One region of the Paenibacillus sp. FSL P4-0113 genome, then DNA from elsewhere that is predicted to be linked to it. Evidence: predicted binding sites of a transcription regulator. Region 1 holds the regulator's gene; each other region holds the start of a gene.
What was found. Region 1 encodes Rex, which represses fermentation and respiration genes when NADH is low (regulators of the CRP and FNR family bind a similar motif). Its sites were predicted from a motif close to TTGTGAAATATTTCACAA; they were not measured.

Region 1 (8,152 bases):
CTTTCTTCTCGTCCAGATTCTCTGTAATAGTCTCAATGACCATATCACAGCTGCCGAGCTCCGCTAAATGGGATACTTTCTGAATACGGGATAAGATCAATTTTTTCTCAGCTTGAGTAATTGCCCATTTTTCCAGTTGTTTGTCCAGACTCGTTTCAATCATATTGTAGGCGTAGTCTAGTTTCTCTGGTGTCTGCTCTACCAGCAGCACATCGATTCCTTTGGACGCGAGCATTTCAGAAATCCCCTGTCCCATGGTGCCGCCGCCGATGACGCCGATTTTTTTAAATTGCATGATTCTTAACTCCACCCTTTCCTGGTCACTCTCATATATTGTATCCTTCTTTGTCGAAAAATACATGTTTATGTCCCAATAGATAATAATATCTTAGCACGGACTAAAAGTAAAAAAAAATAACCAGCATAAAAAATTATGCTGGTAATAAAGCATTTTCACTAAATTGACATCTAAATTGGTCTCCAGACAAAGTTTCCTCCTTCATTAGGATGTCAAGTGAGTTGTCGAACACAGGACGATGCTTTTCCAGCAGTTCCAAAGTTCGGGTATGCAGGTCAGCCATAATCTCGCCATTTTCCCGCATGAGTTCTTCTTTCGTTACCATTTCCATGTTAATAATGCCAAGTGAAGTCAAACCGGAAGTCATCATCGTATGGACGATGTTCAGCGCCTGCTCAAAATCATTACTAGAGCCGGTACTTCGACCGCCATAGTACATTTCTTCTGCCGTAGCCCCTGCGAGCGAGATCATAATCTGCTCCTCCAGATACTGCTTGGTGTATAAATAATGCTCTTGCTGTGGATTGTGGCGCACATACCCAAGCGCTTTCCCACGTGGGCTAAGTGCAACCTGGCTTACGCTACCAGGACGAACAATTTCGGCCATAATAGCATGTCCCAGTTCATGGATCGCTACACGTTTTTTCTCTTCCAAGGTCGATTCTCGATCTGTCTTTTCACCCATCATCACTTTGTCAATTGCCATCGACAGATGTTTCTGTGCAATCATTTTCTGATCCTGTCTCATCGCATAGATTGCCGCTTCATTCATTACGCTCTCCAGCTGTGCGCCAGAAAACCCATAAGATTCCTCAGCAATTTTATCCAGATTCGCATCTTCCTGAATCGGTTTGTTTTTGGCATGAATTTTAAGAATATGAAGACGGCCCTTCTTATCAGGCAAATCCACTTGAATATGACGGTCAAAACGCCCTGGGCGCGTTAAGGCGCTGTCCAGCATTTCTTTACGGTTTGTTGCCGCAATGATCAAAATCCGCGGTGTATCTACCGAGTAAATACCATCCATTTCTGTCAGCAACTGATTCAAAGTCTGATCATATTCTCGTTGCTGTCCACCCTCACGTTTACCACCAATTACGTCGATTTCGTCAATAAAAATAATTGCATTTTCCTTCTTTTCCTTGGCTGCACGAGTACGTGCCTCCCGGAACAACTCACGCACACGACCTGCTCCAACACCAACGTACATTTCAACAAATTCACTACCTGAGGCTGCAACAAAAACAGAATTAGTATAGTGTGCCGCTGCCTTAGCCATCAGTGTTTTTCCTGTTCCCGGAGGACCTGTGAGCAAAACGCCTTTTAATGGACGGATACCAAACTTGGAGATTTCATCATGTCGATTCAAAAAATCCAAGGCCTCACGCAGCTCCTGCTTAGCGCTTTCTTGCCCACCGATTTCCTCAAAAGTCAGCTTGTCCGGGCCATTTTTTTTACGTTTACGTTCTTGCCCAGCACCTACGGCCAAGCCTCCACGAGCATGCATGAGCATTAACAAGCCGCTGAACATCACACCAGCAACTAGAAGAGGGATAATATTTACCCCAATAAAAACGAGAAATATAATGGTTACCGGCACAATGCCGATTAATATTTCCTTGATCCATCTAGGCATTAGGCCATACCCCCATCTGCTGAGATTGACGTGGCAAAACGATAAACTTGGTCGCTTTCCCTTCGCTGAGTCGGATATAGACATTGTTCGAATCCATGTCGGTATCAGCTTTGATACCCGTCTTTTTCTTTTTCATATGCTCAACTGTAGATGAAATTTGAGTATACTTTCTATTTTCCATCGCTTCGGCTACAGGAAACATAGCCTCAGACCACCATTGATTCAGTGCTGTATTGGAACGGTCTGCAATATCGAGCTTAATGGTGCGGCTGCCAATGATGGATTGTCCTTTTTGCTTAACTACATCGACCAATCCGGCCACATCCGCCTGCGGTTTGAGATCTAGTTTCAATACAACCTGATCCTGTTTAATATCTATTTGAGCGCTTGTCACGCCTGGATATTGAGAAACCAGTTTTTCCAGAGGACTTTGCATTGTAACCTGACGGTAAATGAACCATCCCCCAAATAGCAGCAAAGCTGCCAAAACTGCCGCCACAACGATAGGAACTGCACGCAATTTCAAACAACATCCTCCTCTCAAAATGTAAAACTCAGAAGAAACGGGACGAATGTCAACAAACAACCAAATTGCATGATCTTACAGTGATCAGCAATTCTTTTTTCTATCATTTTTGTCTATCACTTATAAAATATAGTATATCATAACGTATATCTAAAATCGAAGGCAATGTGTGGAGGAGTTGTGATGAGGCAAAATCTTTGGTTATGGTGGAGGTGGGACGCTGCGTGTAGGATTTGATCTTACGATCGCTGTTGCCCGCCATAAAGATGAATTTGCCTTAGGAGAGAAGTTGGGTAGGTAAAGATGCTTCGCTGGCATTCAGCTCATCTTTACGGCATAGCAAGACTAAAAGACGTAAATACGAATTTCATCGCATTTACGTCTTTTTCTTGAGCTTTTAATCATTTACTAGTCATTCATTCCACATCTGCTGATCCTCAACCAGCTTAGTTATTGGGCAAAGTATACTTTACCCCCGTCGCTCCCCCATCTGAAAAACGGTAAAAGGCATAGTAATGATGGCTTCCATCATCGTAAAACAGCTGCCACACATATTCGCCATTGAACACACTCGGCTGGAGGCTTACAATTTTTACACCTGGAAGCTGCTGCTGAATTAGCGACGTCATTTTTTGCTCGTCGACTCCGTTCTTCAGCAGCTCGGTATGAACACCGCTATTATCTGCGGCAGGTACGTTAGGTTGTCCCTCCACTTTTTGAAAAGGAACCCATACCATTATATTTTCATTCTGTGCATTTTTCCCTTGAACCACCCAATATACCTGATCCCACACAGACTTCCATGTTTGAGTCGTGCTAACCAGACCACCTGATTGCTTGGCCTTAATGATAGCGGCATTTTTCTCAGCCACCTGGTCTTGAGTAACATAGGAATAATACCAGAAAATGCTGACCAGGATCAGTATCACGGCCAAAATGGCGACCGCTATCCATTTTTTCTTATTTTTCAAACCCGTGCTTCCTCTCTAAGGGGATGTGACACCTGAATTAGCGCGACAGCAGCCCTTCAAAGGCGGCTTGTGCCTCATGTTTGATACGTTCCTCGTCCATAGTCAGGCATTCGCCGTTTTTCACAACCTGACGACCGTCTACCCACACATGAGCCACGTCCTTGGCGCTTGCAGAGTATACCGCATGGGAAATAAGATCTGTACGCGGCAAGAAATGTGCCTGATTCAGATCCAACGCGATAAAGTCAGCCTTGTTGCCTGCTGCCAACGCTCCTACTTCTTTTAAACCAATCGACTTTGCACCGTATTCTGTTGCCAGACGCAGCGCTTCACTTGCAGGAACTGCCGTAGGGTCACCGGATACACCCTTGTGAATAAGTGCTGCCAGACGCATTTCCTCGAACATATCCAGGTTATTATTGCTGGCAGGACCATCCGTTCCGAGAGAAACCGTAACCCCTGCACGCAGCAATTCAGGCACTCTTGCCACACCACTTGCCAGCTTCAAGTTGCTGCCAGGATTGTGGGAAACCGCTACACCACGTTCTGCCAGTAAAGCTATTTCTTCGTCGTTCAAATGAACGCCATGGGCAACAAGCGAAGGACGGGAGAAAAAGCCAAGCTTATCCAAGTGTGCAACCGGACGCAAACCGTAGTCGCGTACGTTTTGCTCTACTTCGGCGATCGTCTCAGACATGTGCGTATGCAGTGGCAAGTCCAGATCATGCGCAGCTTGTACGAATTTTTCAATAAACGCAGGTGGACATGTATATGGCGCATGCGGTGACATCATCGTTGTAATACGGCCGTCTGCTTTACCGTGCCAGTTACGCGCAAAAGTCACGGCCTCTGCCAGCTTGATTCGCTGTTCTTCCTCCGAACATAGTCCAATTGCTCCACGCATCAGACTTGCACGAATACCTGACTCTTCAGCCACACGAGCCACCTCATCCATATGATCGTACATATCGAGGAAGGTTGTTGTTCCACCTTTCAGCATTTCCAGCACAGACAAGGACGTACCCCAGTACACGTCTGTAGATGTAAACTTGGCTTCCATAGGCCACATTTTTTCCTGAAGCCATACTTGAAGTGCCAAATCATCTCCATGCCCACGCAGTAGAGACATCGCCGCATGACCATGAGTATTGATCAGACCAGGTAAAAACAATAGCCCTTTACCATCGATCGCTTCCGTCTCTTCCTCACCCGCAGGCAAGGTTTCGCCAATATAAGTAATACGACTATCCTCCACAATCATAAAACCATGGACTACCCCTGCTTCTGGTCCATTTACGGCAAAAGATCCGTTTTTAATCATCCATTTATTCACTGTCATATTGTGCTTCTTCCTTTCCGTCCTCCAAATAATAAGCGAGGCTAAGCAAATCAGTTGTAAAGTCTGTGGCATGAATCCGAATGTTGGCTGGTGCCTTGAGAGTAGTCGGTGCAAAGTTCAGGATCGCTCCAATTCCGCTATCAATAAGCCTATCAGCCACGTGCTGTGCTTCAAAATCAGGTACGGTAATAATCCCGATTCGAATGTTTTTTTCTTTCACAGTCGCTTCCAGTTCATCCATCGGTTGCACGACCAATGTATTGATCTTGGTTCCTACCTTATCCGGAAACGCATCAAATACCGCCACAATCTTCATATTGTCTTTTAAATAAGCGTTATAATTCGAAAGGGCTTGCCCCAGATTACCCGCTCCGACCAATACTACATTAATTTGTTGGTCGATTTTCAGGATATGGCGTATTTTCTCAATGAGATAAGAAACATCATAACCGATACCCTTCCGACCAAAATCTCCAAAATAAGCAAGATCTTTACGGATTTGGGCCGGGTTCAAATCTAGCCTCTGTCCCAGCTCTTGAGAAGAGACCGTAGCCACCTCCCGTTTGTGCAGTGCATTCAGATAACGTAAATATACGGGTAACCTCCGTACGACAGCCTCTGAAATTTTATCTGATTTCATACTTGCTCCCCCTAATTGTAACGAACATACTTATGTCCGTCCGTTATGCCTCTGTCTCCGGGGCGGATTGGAGCCATTCGGCGATGCGGGGCACCATTTGCTCCGATGGCATATGCTCCATTTTTGGTCCCGGTAACGAGTACAAAAAGTGCTTTCCGTAATAGGATTCAATCACACGCGTATCATAAACGATAACGACCCCGTGGTCGTTCGCTGTACGTACCAACCGACCAAATCCCTGTTTGAAGCGAATGACCGCTTGCGGTACAGACAGCTTCATAAATGGATTCTTCTTCTGCTGCTGGAGCAGTTCGCTTTTTGCCTCCAGCAGCGGGTGATTCGGCGGTTGAAACGGCAAGCGAACAATGGCTAGACAAGTCAGAGCCTTCCCCGGAATATCGACGCCTTCCCAGAAACTGCTGGTCCCCAGCAATACAGAAGCTTTCGCTTCCTGAAACCGGCGGGTTAGCTTGCTGCGACTTCCACTGTCCACACCTTGTCCCAGCACAGTAATTTCGCTGGATGCTAAGGCCTCTTTGAGCGGCTCATACACTTGCCGGAGCATCCGATAGGACGTAAACAGAACGAGCATTCTCCCACGTGTCGCCTGAGCAGTCGCTCCTAGAGAGCTAACGAGCATATCTACAAAATGCGCATCTCCTACACTGCCCTTCACACTTGGGAAATCCCGTGGAATAACCAGCAACACCTGATCCCTGTAATTAAAGGGTGACGGGAGCTGCGAAGTCATCAGCCGCTCTTGATCTGCGGCCTCCTGTAAGCCGAGCTGATCGATCATGTACTGAAACGACTTATCTACCGACAAGGTAGCAGAAGTCAGAATAATGCTTCTTTTTTTGTCAAAAAACATTTCTTTCAACTGGCGGCTCACATCGACGGGTACCGCATAAAATTGCAATGATTTACTACGGAATTGCCCGCTTGCCTCGAGCCAGTATACGGTTGTTTCATCATCGAGTCGGATAAAAAAGCGCAAATTTTCTCGAATCCCCGCCAAATCCTTGAGCAGACCCGTGATATCTGTAATAAGGCTATCCGCCGCATAATCGTCATGTTCTTCCTTGACGTCCAGCATCAGCTTGTCGCCCTTGCGCAAAATTTCGCTCATCGTTACATATAGCTGATTTTCCAAAGCTCCCGCCTGATCCCACTTTGCAGGCTTGGCCGAAGGTTTGAGACGGGAAGAAAACTGTCCTGTTTCACCCGGTGTCGCATCACTTCGCTCCGGCAACATGCCAAACAGCTTGTCGCTTAGCAGGTCCCAAGTTTCCTTCACCTCTAACACGAGCGGATACAGCTGGTCGATAGTTGAGGCCCAATCTGCCGACTTCTCGTGCCCCGATTTCGCCAACTGTTGACGAAGTGAAGGCAGTTGTCCATTCTTGCTGTCTTTGAACAGTCGCGTCAGTGTATGCACGAGTGTGAAATATTTCATATGCATACCTAGGTGTTTACCAGCTACTTCCTCCAGGTGATGGGCTTCATCTATCACCAGATGTTCATAGCTCGGCAATAACTGATGACTGGCTTTGACGTCTGTGAACAACTTAGAGTGATTCGTAATAACAACATCCGCTATTCCTGCTTCATGGCGTGCACGATGATAATAACATTTGCGGAACCATGGGCAGGAACGACCAAGACAGGACTCTGAATCACTCGCCACCGTTTCCCAGAAATCCCCTCCACGGTTGCTCAGATTCAGTTCTTCATCATCACCGGTTTCTGTTAGCGTCAACCAGACGATCATCTGAGCCGCTGTAATTAAATCTTCCTTCGGTGTAGCGAAGTCTCTTCTGTTTATTTTATGTTCAAACTTACGCAGACACAAATAATGTCCCCGACCCTTGAAAATAGCAGCCCGGAACGGAAACGGAATCACCTTGGTCAGCATCGGAATGTCGCGCTCGCGTAATTGCTCCTGCAGGTTGATCGTATGTGTACTCACCATAACGCGCTGTCCCTTTTTCACACTGTGATACAGCGATGGGAGCAAATAACCCAGAGACTTCCCTGTTCCTGTACCTGCTTCAATCAGCAGATGCTTGTCTTCACTCAGTGCCTGATTCACACCCTCAATCATCTGTATCTGCGCCTCGCGCTCCTCATATTGACTCAAGGATGAACGCAAATTGTCCCGCACATCATCCATGTACTCCTCAAAGGTAACACCTGACAGTGGATTCGGGTCATCTTCTCTACGCGGAGCAGCTAGCTCCGTCCAATCTTCCACTTTTAGCGCAAGCTGACGAAAAAACTGATATCCCTCCAAATCCTGAATAGGATCAAGCTCTTTCTCTTCACGCACCCCATCAAGAAACCATCCAAGGTCACTGTCTTCCTCTGCAAACAAATCACTAAGCCGCTGTATCGTTATCAGAGGTAATGCTTGAAGCTCACCCAGACACTTTAAAAACACCTCGGCCGTAGCCAATGCGTCGCTGTCTGCTTGGTGAGGGCGATCATGTGCCAGCCCGAACTCAGAAGACACAAAACCCAACTGATACGAAGATAGTGATGGAAACATAATTTTCAGAAAATCCATTGTATCCAAGATTCTTCCGCTAAATGGCAAGTATCCGCACCGATCCAGAGCGTTTTGCAAAAAATTAAAATCAAACGCCACATTATGACCGACCAGTACAACATCGTCCAGCATAGGCACAAGCTCCATCATCATTTCTTCAAGTGCAGGTGCATCCTTCACGTCATCGTCTGTAA
Region 2 (8,152 bases), 160 kb from region 1:
TCCCTCCAACGGATACTCCTTACCGAGCATTTCCCACTTATAAACACCCATTTGATGGTAAGGTAAAATTTCGAATTTCTCGACTCCGTTCAACGTTCCGATAAACCGTCCCAAATTCAATAAATCTTGCTCGTCATCATGAATACCCGGTACAAATACGTGTCTAATCCACATTTTACGCCCTTGCTCAGACAACCAGCGAGCTGTGCTTAGCATACGGTCGTTGGACTTGCCTGTAAGCTTAATATGCTTGTCGTTGTCAATATGCTTAATATCAAGTAACACCAAGTCTGTTACGTCCAGCAGATCATGGATACGGCCCGCATCATTAAAGCCATTACTGTCCAGTGTCGTGTGCAAATTCCAGCGACGTTTCACTTCTTTGAACAGCTCTGCTACAAAATGAGCTTGCAATGTCGGTTCTCCACCGGATACGGTCAATCCGCCTCCCGAAGAACGGTAATAGGCTAAATACGGTTCAATTTCAGCCAATACTTCCTCTAGGGTCATTGGATTGCCTTCATTCAAGGCCCAAGTGTCCGGATTATGGCAATACTGACATTTCAACAAGCATCCTTGCATAAAGAGCACGAAGCGGATGCCGGGACCATCGACGGTCCCGAAGGTTTCCAATGAGTGTATGTGTCCTTTCAACATGTTGCATCATCCTTCCCGCATCCGCTATGCGTGCGTCATTGTAATACTTATTTACATTGTACCGTGGAAAGTACGGTTAATAACATCCAATTGTTGTTCACGAGTCAGCTTGATAAAGTTAACGGCATAACCGGAAACACGGATCGTCAGCTGTGGATAGTTTTCTGGGTGTTCCATTGCATCCAACAGTTGTTCGCGAGCAAACACATTGACATTCAGATGATGTGCGTGGCTTCCAAAATAGCCATCCATCATCGAAACAAGGTTTGTTTTGCGTGTTTCTTCTTCTTTACCCAGTGCTTTAGGCACGATAGAGAAGGTGTTCGAGATACCATCCAGACTGTGTTCATAAGGCAATTTGGCTACGGAACTCAGAGATGCCAAAGCACCTTTTTTATCACGGCCGTGCATTGGGTTTGCCCCTGGTGCAAACGGTTCGCCTGCTTTACGTCCATCCGGTGTTGTACCTGTTTTCTTACCATACACCACGTTAGAAGTAATAGTCAGTACAGATTGAGTAGGAAGCGCATTACGATAAGCTTTATGCTTGCGAATCATGCTCATGAAGCTCTCTACCAGTTCCACAGCGATGTTATCTACACGGTCATCGTTGTTACCGTAGCAAGGGTATTCGCCTTCAATTTCAAAGTCAACAGCAATCCCTTTTTCGTTACGGATTGGTTTAACTTTTGCAAATTTAATGGCACTCAAGGAGTCGGTAGCAACTGACAGACCCGCAATACCACAAGCCATGGTGCGGAGAATATCACGATCATGCAACGCCATTTCAATGCGTTCGTAGCTATATTTATCATGCATGTAGTGAATAACATTCAAAGTGTTCATATACAGTTTGGCCAACCATTCCATCATAGGTTTGAAGCGACTCAACACTTCTTCATAATCCAGAACTTCACCTGTAATGGCTGGGAATTCAGGCCCTACTTGGACGCCAGATTTTTCATCTTTACCACCGTTAATTGCATACAGCAGAGCTTTAGCCAAGTTAGCACGAGCACCAAAGAATTGCATTTGTTTACCGATTTTCATTGCCGATACACAACAAGCAATACCATAGTCGTCTCCATAAATCGGACGCATCAGATCGTCATTCTCGTACTGAATGGAGCTAGTTTCAATAGAAACTTTCGCACAATATTTTTTGAAGCCTTCAGGCAATTTTTCCGACCACAGTACAGTCAGGTTCGGTTCCGGTGCAGGTCCCAGATTGTAGAGGGTGTGCAGGAAACGGAAGCTGTTTTTAGTTACCCGAGTTTCTCCAGTTACGGACATACCACCAATGGACTCAGTAACCCAAGTTGGATCTCCACTGAACAGTTCATTATAGTCAGGTGTGCGCAAGAACTTAACAATACGCAATTTCATAACAAAATGATCGACCAGTTCTTGAGCTTGTTCTTCTGTCATTGTACCCTCTTCCATATCACGTTGAGAGTAAATATCAAGGAAGGAAGATACACGTCCTAAGGACATTGCTGCACCATTTTGTTCTTTGATTGCTGCAAGATATCCAAAATATACCCATTGGAAAGCTTCTTTCGCATTGTTAGCAGGTTTTGAAATATCAAAACCGTGCTCAGCAGCCATTTGTTTCAGTTCATTCAAAGCACGAATTTGCTCGGAAATTTCCTCACGCAGACGAATTACGTCTTCTTCCATGGAATCAACTTCAAGGCTTTTCAGTTGCAGCTTTTTATCTTGGATCAAGAAGTCTGCACCGTATAAAGCTACACGACGATAGTCACCGATAATACGACCACGGCCGTATGCATCTGGCAGACCAGTAATGATACCAGCTTTACGAGCCGCTCTCATTTCATCTGTATAAGCGTCAAATACACCTTGGTTGTGAGTTTTACGAATATGAGTGAAGATATCAATGATACTTTCTGGCACTTCAAAACCATAGGCTTTGCAAGCGTCGATCATCATTCGAATTCCGCCAAACGGCTGTAAAGAACGTTTGAATGGAGCATCTGTTTGTACACCGACAATTTGCTCTTTATCCCGGTCTAGATAACCCGGTTTATGTGAAATAATAGTGGATGGCGTATTCACGTCTACATCAAGCACGCCGCCGTTTGCCAACTCTTTTTTGGTAAGATCGGATACAATATCCCACAATGCAGTTGTGTTGGCCGTAGGACCAACCAAAAATTCTTCATTGCCAACATAAGGTAAGATATTGGTTTCAATAAAATCGTTGACGTTGACTTCTTTAGTCCATTTGCCTTTTTTAAAACCTCTCCAGCCAGATTGTTGCTCTTGTAATTCTCTCTCAATCACCGACATGTAAATCCCTCCAAATTGTTTGGTCTTCCGGACTTGTGATTTTTTTCACGATAAAGCTATTTCTTGAGCCCGGCCTGTTCACCGATGCCTTACGCTCAGTGTCGGGACCTCTCTTACACCCTTATTGTAGAATAATGATAGAGTGTAGTATGTGACAAAAATCACAATATGAGTGATTTTTGTCACTTTATTTTCCCTAGCTTCGCGCCTATATCCTTAGCCTTGCCGTTCACCTCCCTTCCCAAACCAACAGGCCCTCTATATAGAGAGCCTGCATCGGTATTGAACGAGAAAATGCTTTTTCACAAGCCTCTTCTTACCTATTATATTATTGGTCAAAACGTCCGTAGAAGGCATTGCGATAGACATCAGCCAACTCAGTAACCAGTGGCAACTTAGGATTCGCAGTTGTACATTGATCTTCAAATGCGCGGTCAGCCAGATAATCTACACGTGATTCGAAATCTTTCGCATCGAAACCGATTTGTTGGAACGATTCCTCGATACCGAGTGTTTTGTTCATTTTACGGATCGCTTCGATCAAGCTGTTAACCCCTTCTTCGGTGGTGCGTGCAGGCAGTCCCAGTATGCGCGCGATTTCTGCATAACGCTCATCCGCAACAAAGTGCGAATATTTAGGGAACGAAGCAAATTTTGTCGGTTTTTTCGCATTATAACGAATAACGTGCGGCATCAAAATGGCATTCGTGCGGCCATGCGCTGTATGGTATTGTCCACCCCATTTATGTGCAAGACTGTGGTTAATGCCCAAGAATGCATTAGCAAACGCCATACCAGCAAGTGTGGAAGCATTATGCATTTTTTCACGAGCCAGCTTATCACCGGTCAGAGCCGATTGTTCTAGGTATTGGAATACCAATTGAATGGCTTTAATTGCCAGACCATCTGTGTAGTCATTAGCCATTACGGACACGTAAGCCTCGATAGCATGTGTCAGAACGTCCATACCTGTGTCCGCTACAGCTGTTTTAGGCAGCGAATATACAAACACTGGGTCAATAATTGCCACATCAGGAGTCAACTCATAGTCAGCCAGTGGGTACTTCGTGTCGCCCAGGTTTTTGTCCGTAATTACTGCGAACGATGTAACTTCGGAACCTGTACCCGATGTTGTAGGGATAGCTACAAATTGTGCTTTTTGGCCCAGACGTGGGTACTTGTAAATCCGTTTACGGATATCCATGAATTTTTGTTTTAAGTTATTGAAATCAGTATCTGGATATTCATAGAACATCCACATGCCTTTAGCGGCATCCATTGGCGAACCGCCGCCCAGTGCGATGATGCAATCCGGTTGGAAACGTCTCATCATTTCAGTACCACGTTCTACCGTAACTGTCGATGGATCTGGCTCTACTTCAGAGAACACTTCGATAGCTACTGGTGTTTGGCGCTGATGCAGATAATGAATAACACGATCTACATATCCCAGTTGTACCATCATAGGGTCTGTGATAATAGCTACACGTGTGATATCAGGCATTTTAGCAAGATACTGTGTCGAATTTTTTTCAAAATAGATTTTGGAAGGTACTTTGAACCATTGCATATTCACCGTCCGTTTCGCCACCCTTTTCACATTAATCAGATTGACTGCCGATACGTTCGACGAAGTCGAGTTACGACCGTACGAACCGCAACCAAGTGTCAACGAAGGAAGATTGGTGTTGTAAATGTCGCCAATCGCACCATGTGTGGAAGGTGCATTTACAATGATACGTCCTGTTTGCAAACGGTTTGCAAACCGAGCGATAACATCCTCATCGTTCGAATGAATAGCGGACGAGTGACCCATGCCCCCGAATTCCACGACTTCAGCAGCGCGTTGAATACCTTGTTCCGCATTTTTTACTTTATAGCAAGCCAATACAGGACTCAATTTTTCCGCAGACAATGGGAATTTTGTTCCTACCCCTTCAATCTCAGCGACCAAAATTTTAGTTCCTGTTGGTACTGTAATACCACTCATTTCAGCAATTTTCACAGCAGACTGCCCGACAATAGCTGGGTTCACTGCACATTTCTCGACATTCATAGCTCCTTGAGTGAGCTTAGCTGCTTCTTCTTTATTTACAAAATAGCAACCGTTAGCGATCATCAATTTTTTCACTTGTTCGAAGATTGGCTCTTCGATAATAACCGCTTGCTCCGAAGCACAAATCATACCGTTATCAAAAGATTTCGAGAGGATAAGATCGTTCACGGCCTGTTTGATATCTGCTGTTTTTTCAATAAAGCAAGGCACGTTACCAGGACCTACACCAAGTGCTGGTTTACCGCAGCTATAAGCTGCCTTAACCATGCCTGATCCACCAGTTGCCAAAATTAGCGCCACATCAGGGTGGTTCATCAATACATTGGTCTTATCCATCGAAGGTGCTTCAATCCATTGAATACAATCGGCCGGAGCACCATGTTTAACAGCTGCTTCGAGCAAGACGCGGGCTGCTTCCGCACTACACGATTGAGCAGATGGATGGAAACCGAAAATGATTGGGTTACGTGTTTTAATGGCAATCAGCGCTTTGAACATCGTAGTCGAAGTCGGGTTTGTCACTGGAGTGATCCCCATGATAATACCGACTGGCTCTGCTATCTTTTGAAAACTGTCAAAATCATTGTCTTCAATGACACCGACGGTTTTTTCATTTTTGATACTATGATAGATATATTCTGTTGCAAACATGTTTTTGGTGATTTTGTCCTCGTACACACCGCGTCCTGTTTCTTCAACAGCCAACTTCGCCAGGTACATGTGTTTATCCATCCCTGCGAGTGCCATAGCTTGTACGATTTCGTCAATCTGTTCCTGATTCATACTCATGAAAGCTTGCTGTGCCCGGTTCCCCCGGTCAATCAGCGTTTGAATATACTGCTCTGCGCTTTGCTCTTTTTGAATAACCTCGTTTTTAACAGCCATTTCCCTCATCCTCCTGTTATCTCGTGTACTATCTCTTGTTCACGCACTGATCGTAACACAGCTTTTCAAGATATATTGTGATTTTTTTCACAATCTATTTAAAATTTTATTTTATGAAGTGAATTAAATCACAAAGTTTGGAATTCTGCCACTTTTACCCCCTCTTCTTGCCCCAAAAACTCATTGCACAAGTATATAATGAATTTGAATTGATCAAGTTGCAGATAAAAAACATAGGATACAAAGGGGAAATGGACGATGAGAAACCCTACAAATGTAATGGAAGCCCGCGGCAACACCTGTTGCTTCTCGGAGGCCAGCTTCAACCGATTGCAAGTAATGATGAAAGATCGAGTTATGCCAGAAAGCTCGCATCTGTTCTGGGAAGGAGATACAGCGGATAAGCTGTTTTATATTAAGCGCGGACGCGTGAAAGTAACCAAAACAACGGATGAGGGCAAGGAACTTATTCTATATATGTATCAAAGCGGCGATCTTGTTGGTCAAGCCGATCCATTTTTCGGTACTAAGCATTCCTTTTCTGCTGAGGTTCTGGAAGACAGTGATATTGGCGTAATCGATCATACAGATTTGGAACTGCTTATTTGCCAGCATTGTGATTTTGCGATTGACTTTATGAAATGGATGGGTTCACATCACCGCATTACTCAGACTAAGTTCCGCGATTTGATGATGTACGGCAAGCCAGGCGCTTTATGTTCAACGCTCATTCGTCTATGCAATACCTATGGTGAGCCTCACGGCGAACATATCCTGATTCATAAAAAAATTACTCATACTGACTTATCAAATATGATCGGTGCGACCCGGGAAAGCGTAAACCGGATGCTTAGTGATCTACGTAAGAAAAATGCAGTTGAATATGATAATGGTATGATTGTTGTCAAAGATTTGGAAATGCTGCAAGGTGTATGTCATTGTGAACTATGCCCTCGTGAGATTTGCCGGATATAATAAATCGTTTTTTTATGTAAAAGGGAGTGTTATAAGCCACTATAGCTTATAACACTCCCTAATTTATTTCCACTCCCCTACTTATACAGGAGCAGTAGCGAAGCATTTTAATGACAGTCCTTCTTCTGGCAACACTCTTTAAAACTGTAAGCATAGATAACTTAAATTCCCCATCTCATAGCTTCTATGGATAACCTTGGCTTTGTTTGCAGGATTGCCACCCCCCATTGCAATAAACAACGGTACAAAGTGTTCTGCTCTGGGTACGGCCTGGCGAGCATACGGTGCTTCGCTTTCATAGTGATCCAAAGCCTCTATATCTCTACTTTGTACTTTTTCAATAATCCAATCATCAAAATCTATAGCCCAAGGTTCTGTTTTCGTTTCCCCCCATTTGACGATACGCAGATTATGAACAGTCACTCCACTACCAATGACCAGAATATCCTGTTCTCCCAGTCCTCGCAGCACTTCACCAATAGCATATTGTGCTTTGGGCGAGAGATATGGATTTACAGAGATCTGAACTACCGGAATGTCTGCCTCAGGATACATACGATACAACAATGTCCAAGATCCATGATCCAATCCCCTCACCCGATCAGTTTCTACGTCAATGCCCTTTTGTTCATATAATTTTTTCAGCTTATTGGCCAGTTCCACAGAACCATGTGCTGGATATTTCACTGTGTACAGTTCCGGTGGAAAACCGCCAAAATCATAAATGGTATCGTACACGTCATCCATCGAACTGATTGTCAACGTTTGTGTTTCCCAATGAGCAGTAAAGATAACTATTGCTTTAGGACGAATACTTTTCCCCAGTTGCTCTAAAAATGAAGTATAGTCCGTCTGTTCAATAGCAAGCATCGGTGAGCCATGGGCCAAAAATAAAGATGGCATCATATAAAGATCCCCTTATCATAAACAATTTATTTTATTCATCAAGTAACTTTATGTAAGTGATGATACATAAGTAATAGAGTCATGTCAACACAGATTTTAACATACACTTAAAGGTCAAAGATTCTATAAATAAAGATTGATATAGGTATAATGTCATAGTAATATGTAACTAATAAATTTTAAAATTTCACTTTATTTCGATACAAAGGACTGGTTTCTATGGAGATACATACTTCTAATTGCCCAAAATGCGGTTCCGTTTTTCGTCAAAACCTTAGAAACCTCTGTAGTACTTGTATTCAGGAAGAAAATATATTCTTGGATCGTTGTTCTAACTATCTATGGAAGCATCCTTCTACT
Region 3 (8,152 bases), 3.2 Mb from region 1:
CACTGTACCATCTAATGGCCAAGCCACATGGTATAAAATAGATAAAAACTCAGCCAATAAAACGATGACCGTTGATTTTCCAACAAGCGGAGGGTTCGCTGTCTATGATGAAAACGGAGCAGTTGTACAATTTTCAACTGCTAGCAATAACAATTCGGTTGTACTGCCCAAAGGTGGCTTGATCGTTTTGGGTGGCAATGCAGGGGATGTATTTAAAATCAATTTGAATTAAGTGTGTAGTCGCTTCTGTAAATTCAGGAGCGACTATTTCATTCAGCAGATGAACCTAAATCCGTAATGGATAATTTTATATCAAAGGTTACGGGTGTTTTGCTGAATTTGTAATCCCAATTATCCTTTACCTTTTTCCACACCTGCGGTTTCTCAATATGCAAATGGTCACCAAAACCGGCAACATCGACTTTATATTCTGACTGTAATTTGTGCATAAGAGACTTAATCCTGCGAGTCACTTGTTTTTCAAACTCTTTCTCAGCCTCCTTCATGTTTTGTGTCTCAGTCGGGTCCGCTTTATCATCCCAGTTTTCGATTAAACGTCCTTTGGATTCAATTTTTACGTGAAACGAGATATCGTTGCCTTCGGTTACTTTAGTTGTTATTTTGCTTTTTACCGATTTGATTTCGTAAGTGATAGCTTCATTCCGCTTGTCATATGTTTTTACAGCTCCGCCCTTAACATCACCTGTAATCCAGCCAATACTCTCCACGTCTTGTTGGTCCAAACTGCCTATCCAGTGACCGGTATCTCCTTTAATAATACCAGCACCTGAAAATTCCAATTCCCCATCGGATTCAGTGATGTTTTGCAATATATAGCTTTTTTTGGAATGCATCATCCCATCCAATTCAGACAAATTGACCCCCCTCATTACCTTGCTGGTTCTGAAATGGTTACGAAGCATATACAGAATATGAATGGATGGGACTTCTTCCTTATATTTGGTAACTAAAGTACTAGCTGCTCGTCCCTTGCTTAAGAAGACCAAGCAACTCGGGCGAATATCATTATCACGAAGCGCAAAATCCATCAATTGCTGCATCGTCTGTTCTTTCGCCAAATCGGTAGCAACCACCATGACCTTTAGATGGTGGCCAATAACGGGGCGATCCAAACGGAGAGAGAGCTGCCGGAAGATTTCAAGCAAAGAATCTCCTGTGCCAGTTATGTTGTTATAGTTTGGCTCTTGTCCCCCTCCTCCGCCTTGTTGGTTTGGGCTTCCAGATGATTTTTTGGGGACGATTTGTACGCTGGCTGTAATTTTATTTTTCTTGAAGTAACGGCTACCTTTCTTCTCCAGATCCTGTTCCAATGGAGTGAGCTCCCCCTTATCCAGAGAAAGTCCTGTATATATGCTAAGTTCCTCTACTTCTTTGCTGCTCCAACAACCGACTTGAGTCACCAGAAGAATAAAGGCAAGCAGTACAGATAGGATAGGTCGTCTACACATTTTGCTTCATTCCCTTCTTCCTGATCATGAACACAATGGAGAGAAATACCGGAATCAAAATAAATAATAGGATTCCCATATATCCGATCGCATCGCCCAGGCTAAACACTTCCATCATACGAACAGGAGTCATTGTGGAGATAAAGATTAGCGGGATTAAACCGAAAACCGCATAACGATATTTAAAACCAAACACCTGTGAAACACCTAAGGATGCATTGAAGAAAAAACTGCAGGAATTACAAAACATTTGCATCATCCAGATCACTAGCAGTGGAAACTCTAGACGTTCAAAAAGAAATCCAGGGATTTCAAAACTGCGCATCAAATTAATGGTAGGCCAAGTACTTGTCACAGTGGAATCTACCGATAGCCCGCCGATCACCATAACTACGGTCAAAAAGTACAAAATTAAAGGGATACTGATCCCCACTACCATGGCCTTAAATGCCTTCTCGGGGTGCTGCATAAAAGCGACCAGTGTCATGACGACTTCACATCCACTGAAAACAAGGATAGTTGATTTCAGCCCCTTGATGACGGGCAAAACCCCTTCACTCAATACGGGACGAAGATGATCAATTTCAAAAATCCTTAAGCTAAAGAGAAAACAAAAAAGCAGAAAGAAAAGACTGATTGGAAGTACAATCTGGTACAGTCGCACGATGGGATTAATGCCTCCAAAAACTAAATAACTCCCTACCCAGATAAATGGAATCACAATCGCCCAGATGGGTGTGCCTTCGAGTAGAAAAAACATGGTCACTTCAGCTAACACACGTATTTCAAAGCCGGCAATGATTATAAAGTATATAATCAATAGCACGCTTAAGATTCCTCCCGGAACAGTGCCTACAATTCTTCTGGAGTATTGGTATATGGTGTTTCCGGGAAACTGTTGACTTAATTTCACCATGACCCAGACGACGAATATGACAATACCTCCACCGATGAGGACAGAAAGCCATGCATCAGGAGTCTGTACTTGTTCAGTTACACCCCTCGGCAGTGTCAAAATCCCTGCGCCCAATACGGTATTGGTCAGGAATACAGCCGCCTGCTTCGTTGTGATCTTGTCATCAGAGCGTCTAAACACAGTAGCTCCTCCTTCGTCTTGGCATCATGGTCTACGCCTTTTTTGCTGCGTTTTCATCATAACAGGTCTTCGTTTCATTAGAGATATAGGAGCTCGGATGTACATATCTTTCAAGTCGCTTAGACGCATCGGGGAAAAGGGAGTCACATATGGGACGCCGAAGCTTTTCAATTTCGTCAGATGGATACAAATCAACAGAAAGAACAATATGGTTCCGAGCATCCCCAGGATTGCTGCAAAGAGCATGCCGACGAAACGCAGTAGGCGCAAGGTAATGCCCGCACTGTATGTCGGTATCGAAAATGAAGAAATGGCAGTTACCGCAACCACAATCACCAGGAAGGGGCTGACGATGCCCGCATTTACAGCAGCGTCGCCGATGACCAAGCCTCCCACAATGCCCATTGCAGGACCAATGGGTTTGGGCAATCGGATGCCGGCTTCCCGCAGGATTTCGATCGAAATTTCCAGAATCATGACTTCAATGACGGAAGGAAAAGGGACGCCTTGACGGGTCTGAATGATGCTAATGACCAGCTTGGTCGGAATCAAACCGGGATGAAATGAAATAAAAGAGATATACAAAGCAGGGCCCATCAGCGCTATGAAAGCTCCAAAAAATCTCAGCAAACGTAAAAGTGAACCTGGAATCCAGCGTTCATAATAATCCTCGGGAGATTGAAGCAGCATACTGAAGGTCACCGGGACAATAAGTGCAAAGGGAGTCCCGTCCAGAAGAATGGCTATTCTTCCTTCCAGTAATGCATTAATGACACGGTCGGGTCGCTCTGTGTTGTGAACCTGCTGGAACGGACTTAAATAATTGTCTTCGATGAGTTGCTCCACATAACCGGATTCAGCCAAAAAATCCATATCTATTTTTGATATTCTGCGGTTTACTTCTTCAAGAAGATCCGGATTCACAATATCCTTGATGTACGCGACAACCAGATCCTTTTTGATTCGGCTTCCCACTTGAAATTTCTTCATTTCCAGACTTTTATTTAAGCCCTGGCGTCGAAGCATCGAAGTATTTTCACTTAATACTTCCGTAAAACCGATTCTGGGACCCCGAAGTAGTGCTTCAGAGGTTGGTTCATTGACGGAGCGAATGGCGCCATTAGGCGAGCCTACCAGTAGTGCTTCCTTCATTCCTTCAATTAATAAGGCAGTATGACCTAAAAGGATGAACTCGTGCAGTTCCTCCATACTGGTAACTTCACTAATTTGCGTAAGTGGCATCAAGCTATCTTTTATAAAAGAGCTACTTATACTTTCCGGCTGTTCCTGTTGGTCCTGCTGGCCCTCAAACATCAAGACCTCCAATACCTGATTGCTCATAAGCTTTTCATCCTGCATGCCTTCTATGAAGACTAATACGGACCGAGCATGAAATTTTTTCAACATAAACTCACGAAAATGCACATCACTATTTCCGCCTATAGACTCTCGGATCGAATTTAAATCGGAATCGTAATTCCCTGTAATTTTAGAGTTTGGTTTATTCTGTTGATCAAGGTGCCCTTCGTTATTTTCATCGGAGAGCGGCCGACCGGAAGAATGTTTGGATTTCGCTCCCTTACTACCGACAAACGAATAAATCGAGGTGTTTATATAATAAATCCCTAAAGGAATAATCAACGCGAGGCCTGCTTGAAAGAGTATACTCCAGCTCGGAATATAAGAAATTATTTTAGACCACAAGATGACCACCTCCAAACGATTCAATTCTAAGATACAAGTTGTCCCTAAAGTATTCCTTATAAAGGTTGTATTTACACATGAACTGGAAAGATTCGTTCGATGACCAGAGCAAATGATCATCAACTACACTATTTTTAAATCTAATCATTACGGCAGATCTCACACCAAACACTTCTGTTTTTGTTTTAGGGCTATCTAGCACTGAGAGTCAGCGTAGGGAATGGTGCAAAACCCCTTGAAACGGAATAGGGAAATCCCTAAACATTCTTAATGCGAACCACATTGTGATTATAATCACATATAGCTCTATCTGCTGTATTAAAATAGAAGCATAAACAATATTCATTAGAAACGTAGAGATGTCGTCGGATAGGAAGTAGCGTCGAATGAATGGAGGAACCGGTATATGATAAACAGTAAAAAGAAGCTTGTGGTTATAGGGAACGGGATGGCTGGTATCAATACGGTCGAACAAATTTTAAAATTAACAGATAAATATGAAATTACAGTCCTGGGAAGTGAGCCGCATCCGAACTATAACAGGATCATGCTCTCTTATGTGTTGGAAGGTAGTAAAACAATAGATGATATCATACTGAACGATTTGCAATGGTATGCGGATCAAGGGATTACTTTATATACAGGAAAAATGGTTAAAAGTATCGACGGTGAGAACAAGAAGATTCTCACCGAAGACGGACTGGAAATTGATTACGATGTGGCTTTGGTGGCTACTGGTTCACAATCGTTTATTCTGCCTATTCCGGGTAAAGAATTACCGGGAGTTATTGGTTTCCGAGATATCGCCGATTGCTCGGCAATGCTGGAAGCGGCAAAGACCTATAAAAAGGCCGCTGTCATTGGTGGAGGTCTGTTGGGGCTGGAGGCAGCTAAAGGCCTGGTCAATCTGGGGATGGATGTTACGGTCGTTCATTTAATGGAAGATTTGATGGAACGTCAGCTAGACCGGGAAGCCTCTGCGATGCTAAAAGCAGAACTAGAACGCCAGGGAATCAAGTTTGCTATGCAAATGCAAACTTCGGAGGTGTACGGTCAAGATCGGGTACAAGGACTGCGGTTTTCTGACGGAAGCGAGCTGGAAGCGGATTTGGTCGTTATGGCGGTTGGGATCAAGCCTAATATTCAGGTAGCTGTGCAAAGTGGTATGGAAACGAACCGTGGTATTGTAGTCGATGATTTGATGAGAACCTCTGTGCCGGATGTATATGCTGTAGGGGAATGTGTTGAACACCGCGGAATCTGTTATGGTCTGGTAGCTCCGCTGTTTGAGCAGGGAAGTGTCATTGCCAAACATTTGGCAGGCGCGGAAACTGAAGGTTATATGGGATCGGTGGTTTCCACCAAGCTCAAAATTTCAGGGGTGGATGTTTTCTCAGCTGGCGAATTCATAACCCAGCCTGAACATACGGTGATTGTAGCAAAAGATGAGTGGAAGCGGACCTACAAAAAAGTGCTGCTTCGTGAAAATAAGATTGTTGGAACTGTACTGTTTGGCGATGTGAGTGAATCTGCTAGCCTGCAAAAATATGTACGTCAGCAAACATTGATGACAGATGAAATATATGGACAGCTCATGGGTACTGGATGCAGCAATCACGGGTCGAAAACATCATCCGCTGAAACGATGGCCGATGATGAAATTGTGTGTGGCTGTAACGGTGTAACTAAAAAGGCCATTGTTGATGCAATTAATGACAATGGATTGACTACAGTCGATGAAATTAAGGCATGTACCGGAGCAACTCGTTCTTGTGGAGGATGTAAGCCGGTCGTGGAGCAGATTCTACAATATGTTCTTGGAGACAGCTTCAAGACGTCAGCCAAGCAAGGAATATGTAGCTGCACAACATTGAGCCGGGACGAGATTGTGGAAGCGATCAAAACCAAAGGGCTGACAACTACGCGTGAAGTGATGAATGTACTGGGTTGGCATAATGATGAAGGTTGCTCCAAATGCCGGCCAGCGCTGAATTACTATCTGGGAATGATTAACCCGGATACCTATGAAAATGAGGGAGATTCCCGTTTTGTAAATGAGCGATTGCACGCAAACATTCAAAAGGATGGAACGTTTACAGTTGTTCCTAGAATGTACGGCGGTGTAACGACCCCAGAAGATTTGAAGAAGATAGCAGATGTTTCTCTTAAATACAACGTTAAGGTCGTTAAAGTAACAGGAGGACAGCGGCTTGATTTGATCGGTGTCCGTAAAGAGGATCTGCCTAAAGTATGGGAAGAACTCGATATGCCGTCGGGGTATGCCTACGCGAAGTCACTTCGTACGGTTAAAACCTGTGTTGGATCGCAATTTTGCCGGTTTGGCACACAGGACTCGATGGGAATGGGAGAAGTGTTGGAACGGAAATTCGAACGACTGGACTTCCCGGCAAAATTCAAATTAGCGGTTAATGGATGTCCACGCAACTGTGCGGAATCATGTACCAAAGATATCGGAATCGTAGGTAATGATGGAGGCTGGGAGATCTTTATCGGTGGTAATGGCGGTATTAAAGCACGGTTGGCTGATTCACTCTGTAAAGTGAAAACCGACGCCGAGCTGATTGATATTGTAGGCAGCGTAATGCAATTCTACCGGGAAACAGGGCAATACCTGGAACGTACTTCGGAGTGGGTGGAACGGATCGGTCTGGAAGAGATTCAGAAAGCAGTCGTTCATGATACAGCTAATCGCCAAGCTTTAGTAGAACGTATCGAATTTGCACTGCAACAGGTAGAAGACCCTTGGAAAAAGATCATCAATGATGAGGATTCACGCAAGAATTTATTCGAGGTTGTCACCCCGTCTATTGTGTAATTGTATCTAAAATGCCTGAGGAAGGGAGCAATCAAGCAAATGATCAAAAATGCCGAATGGCTTGTCGTCGGTCACAGTAAGGATTTTCCGATCAGAATAGGACGTACCATCCACATCAAAGGTGTCGAAATTGCTGTTTTTCGCACTTCGGAGAATGAGCTTTATGCCGTTGAAAATATCAATCCTCATCCCAAAAGAGGTCCTCTTACAGAGGCGATAGTATCTGGTCATTATATCTATGATCCTTTATATGACTGGAAAATTGACCTGCAGACAGGCATCGTTCAAGAGCCTGATCACGGACAAGTTAAAACGTTCGCTGTTTGTGAAGAGGGAGAAGAAGTAAAAATATCGCTCGAAACGGTTTAGTTCATCTGATGGAATACAAATAAAAAGGGCTCAACAGGACAATCCTGTTGGGCCCTTTTCGGCTTGGATCAGGTAATGGTAATGCCTGCACTCGCATAACCCACCACGGTGTTGAGGAGGGAGGCTCCTGTAGCCGTTGCTGAGAAGACCATAAGTAGACGGGTCTGCGCGGTTACGGGTATAGCCAATTCGGTAGTAATACCACTAGAGATCGTTCCCAAAGCAACAATGTCAGTCAGTGGGGGAGTCAATATAACGGTAGCTCCGGGAATCGCTGTGAAGGAATTATTAGGTGTTGGGGAACTAAACAACTGGGCAGTAATGCTAACGGATGATGCTAAGAGGGTCAGAGCAGCTGTTGTACTGAAGTAACCAGCAATAGAGGTAATTACGCCATCCCGTGGTACGGAAAAAGCAAAGTTAATAAGCGGTCCTACAAGCGTACCTGTGAGGTCAATGGTATCGCCTACGAGGCCAATACCTGTAGCTGAGCTTCCGAAGCCGATCAAACTTGTGGTTCCTACCAGCCCACCAAGAACAGTTGTCAGTGTAGCAGGCCCTCCGGAAGCAAACGGGATGATGGCTCCCGAGCCGGTGGCTCCGGTAATCCCTGTAACGCCCGTAACACCCGTGGCCCCAGCGGGTCCGACAGCGCCAACCGCGCCCGGTAGACCATCG

Region 2: the regulator Rex is predicted to act here: its motif matches at 3,004-3,021, upstream of pflB (formate C-acetyltransferase).
Region 3: the regulator Rex is predicted to act here: its motif matches at 4,552-4,569, upstream of nirB (nitrite reductase large subunit NirB).

What each region holds. Positions count from the first base shown of each region.
Region 1 covers NZ_JBBPAZ010000001.1:1,116,478-1,124,629, forward strand. Annotated here, with positions in the region: gene MKX46_RS04315 (3-hydroxyacyl-CoA dehydrogenase family protein) at 1-295, opposite strand, end outside; gene MKX46_RS04320 (AAA family ATPase) at 432-1,934, opposite strand; gene MKX46_RS04325 (hypothetical protein) at 1,927-2,460, opposite strand; gene MKX46_RS04330 (cell wall elongation regulator TseB-like domain-containing protein) at 2,907-3,431, opposite strand; gene MKX46_RS04335 (amidohydrolase) at 3,469-4,770, opposite strand; gene MKX46_RS04340 (redox-sensing transcriptional repressor Rex) at 4,757-5,410, opposite strand; gene dinG (ATP-dependent DNA helicase DinG) at 5,454-8,152, opposite strand, start outside.
Region 2 covers NZ_JBBPAZ010000001.1:1,273,487-1,281,638, forward strand. Annotated here, with positions in the region: gene pflA (pyruvate formate-lyase-activating protein) at 1-657, opposite strand, end outside; gene pflB (formate C-acetyltransferase) at 709-2,970, opposite strand; gene adhE (bifunctional acetaldehyde-CoA/alcohol dehydrogenase) at 3,299-5,911, opposite strand; gene MKX46_RS05155 (Crp/Fnr family transcriptional regulator) at 6,170-6,886, shown strand; gene MKX46_RS05160 (DODA-type extradiol aromatic ring-opening family dioxygenase) at 7,025-7,792, opposite strand; gene MKX46_RS05165 (hypothetical protein) at 8,111-8,152, shown strand, end outside.
Region 3 covers NZ_JBBPAZ010000001.1:4,343,520-4,351,671, forward strand. Annotated here, with positions in the region: gene MKX46_RS18800 (serine hydrolase domain-containing protein) at 1-232, shown strand, start outside; gene MKX46_RS18805 (Ger(x)C family spore germination protein) at 270-1,469, opposite strand; gene MKX46_RS18810 (GerAB/ArcD/ProY family transporter) at 1,462-2,565, opposite strand; gene MKX46_RS18815 (spore germination protein) at 2,590-4,269, opposite strand; gene nirB (nitrite reductase large subunit NirB) at 4,676-7,105, shown strand; gene nirD (nitrite reductase small subunit NirD) at 7,145-7,474, shown strand; gene MKX46_RS18830 (exosporium glycoprotein BclB-related protein) at 7,543-8,152, opposite strand, start outside.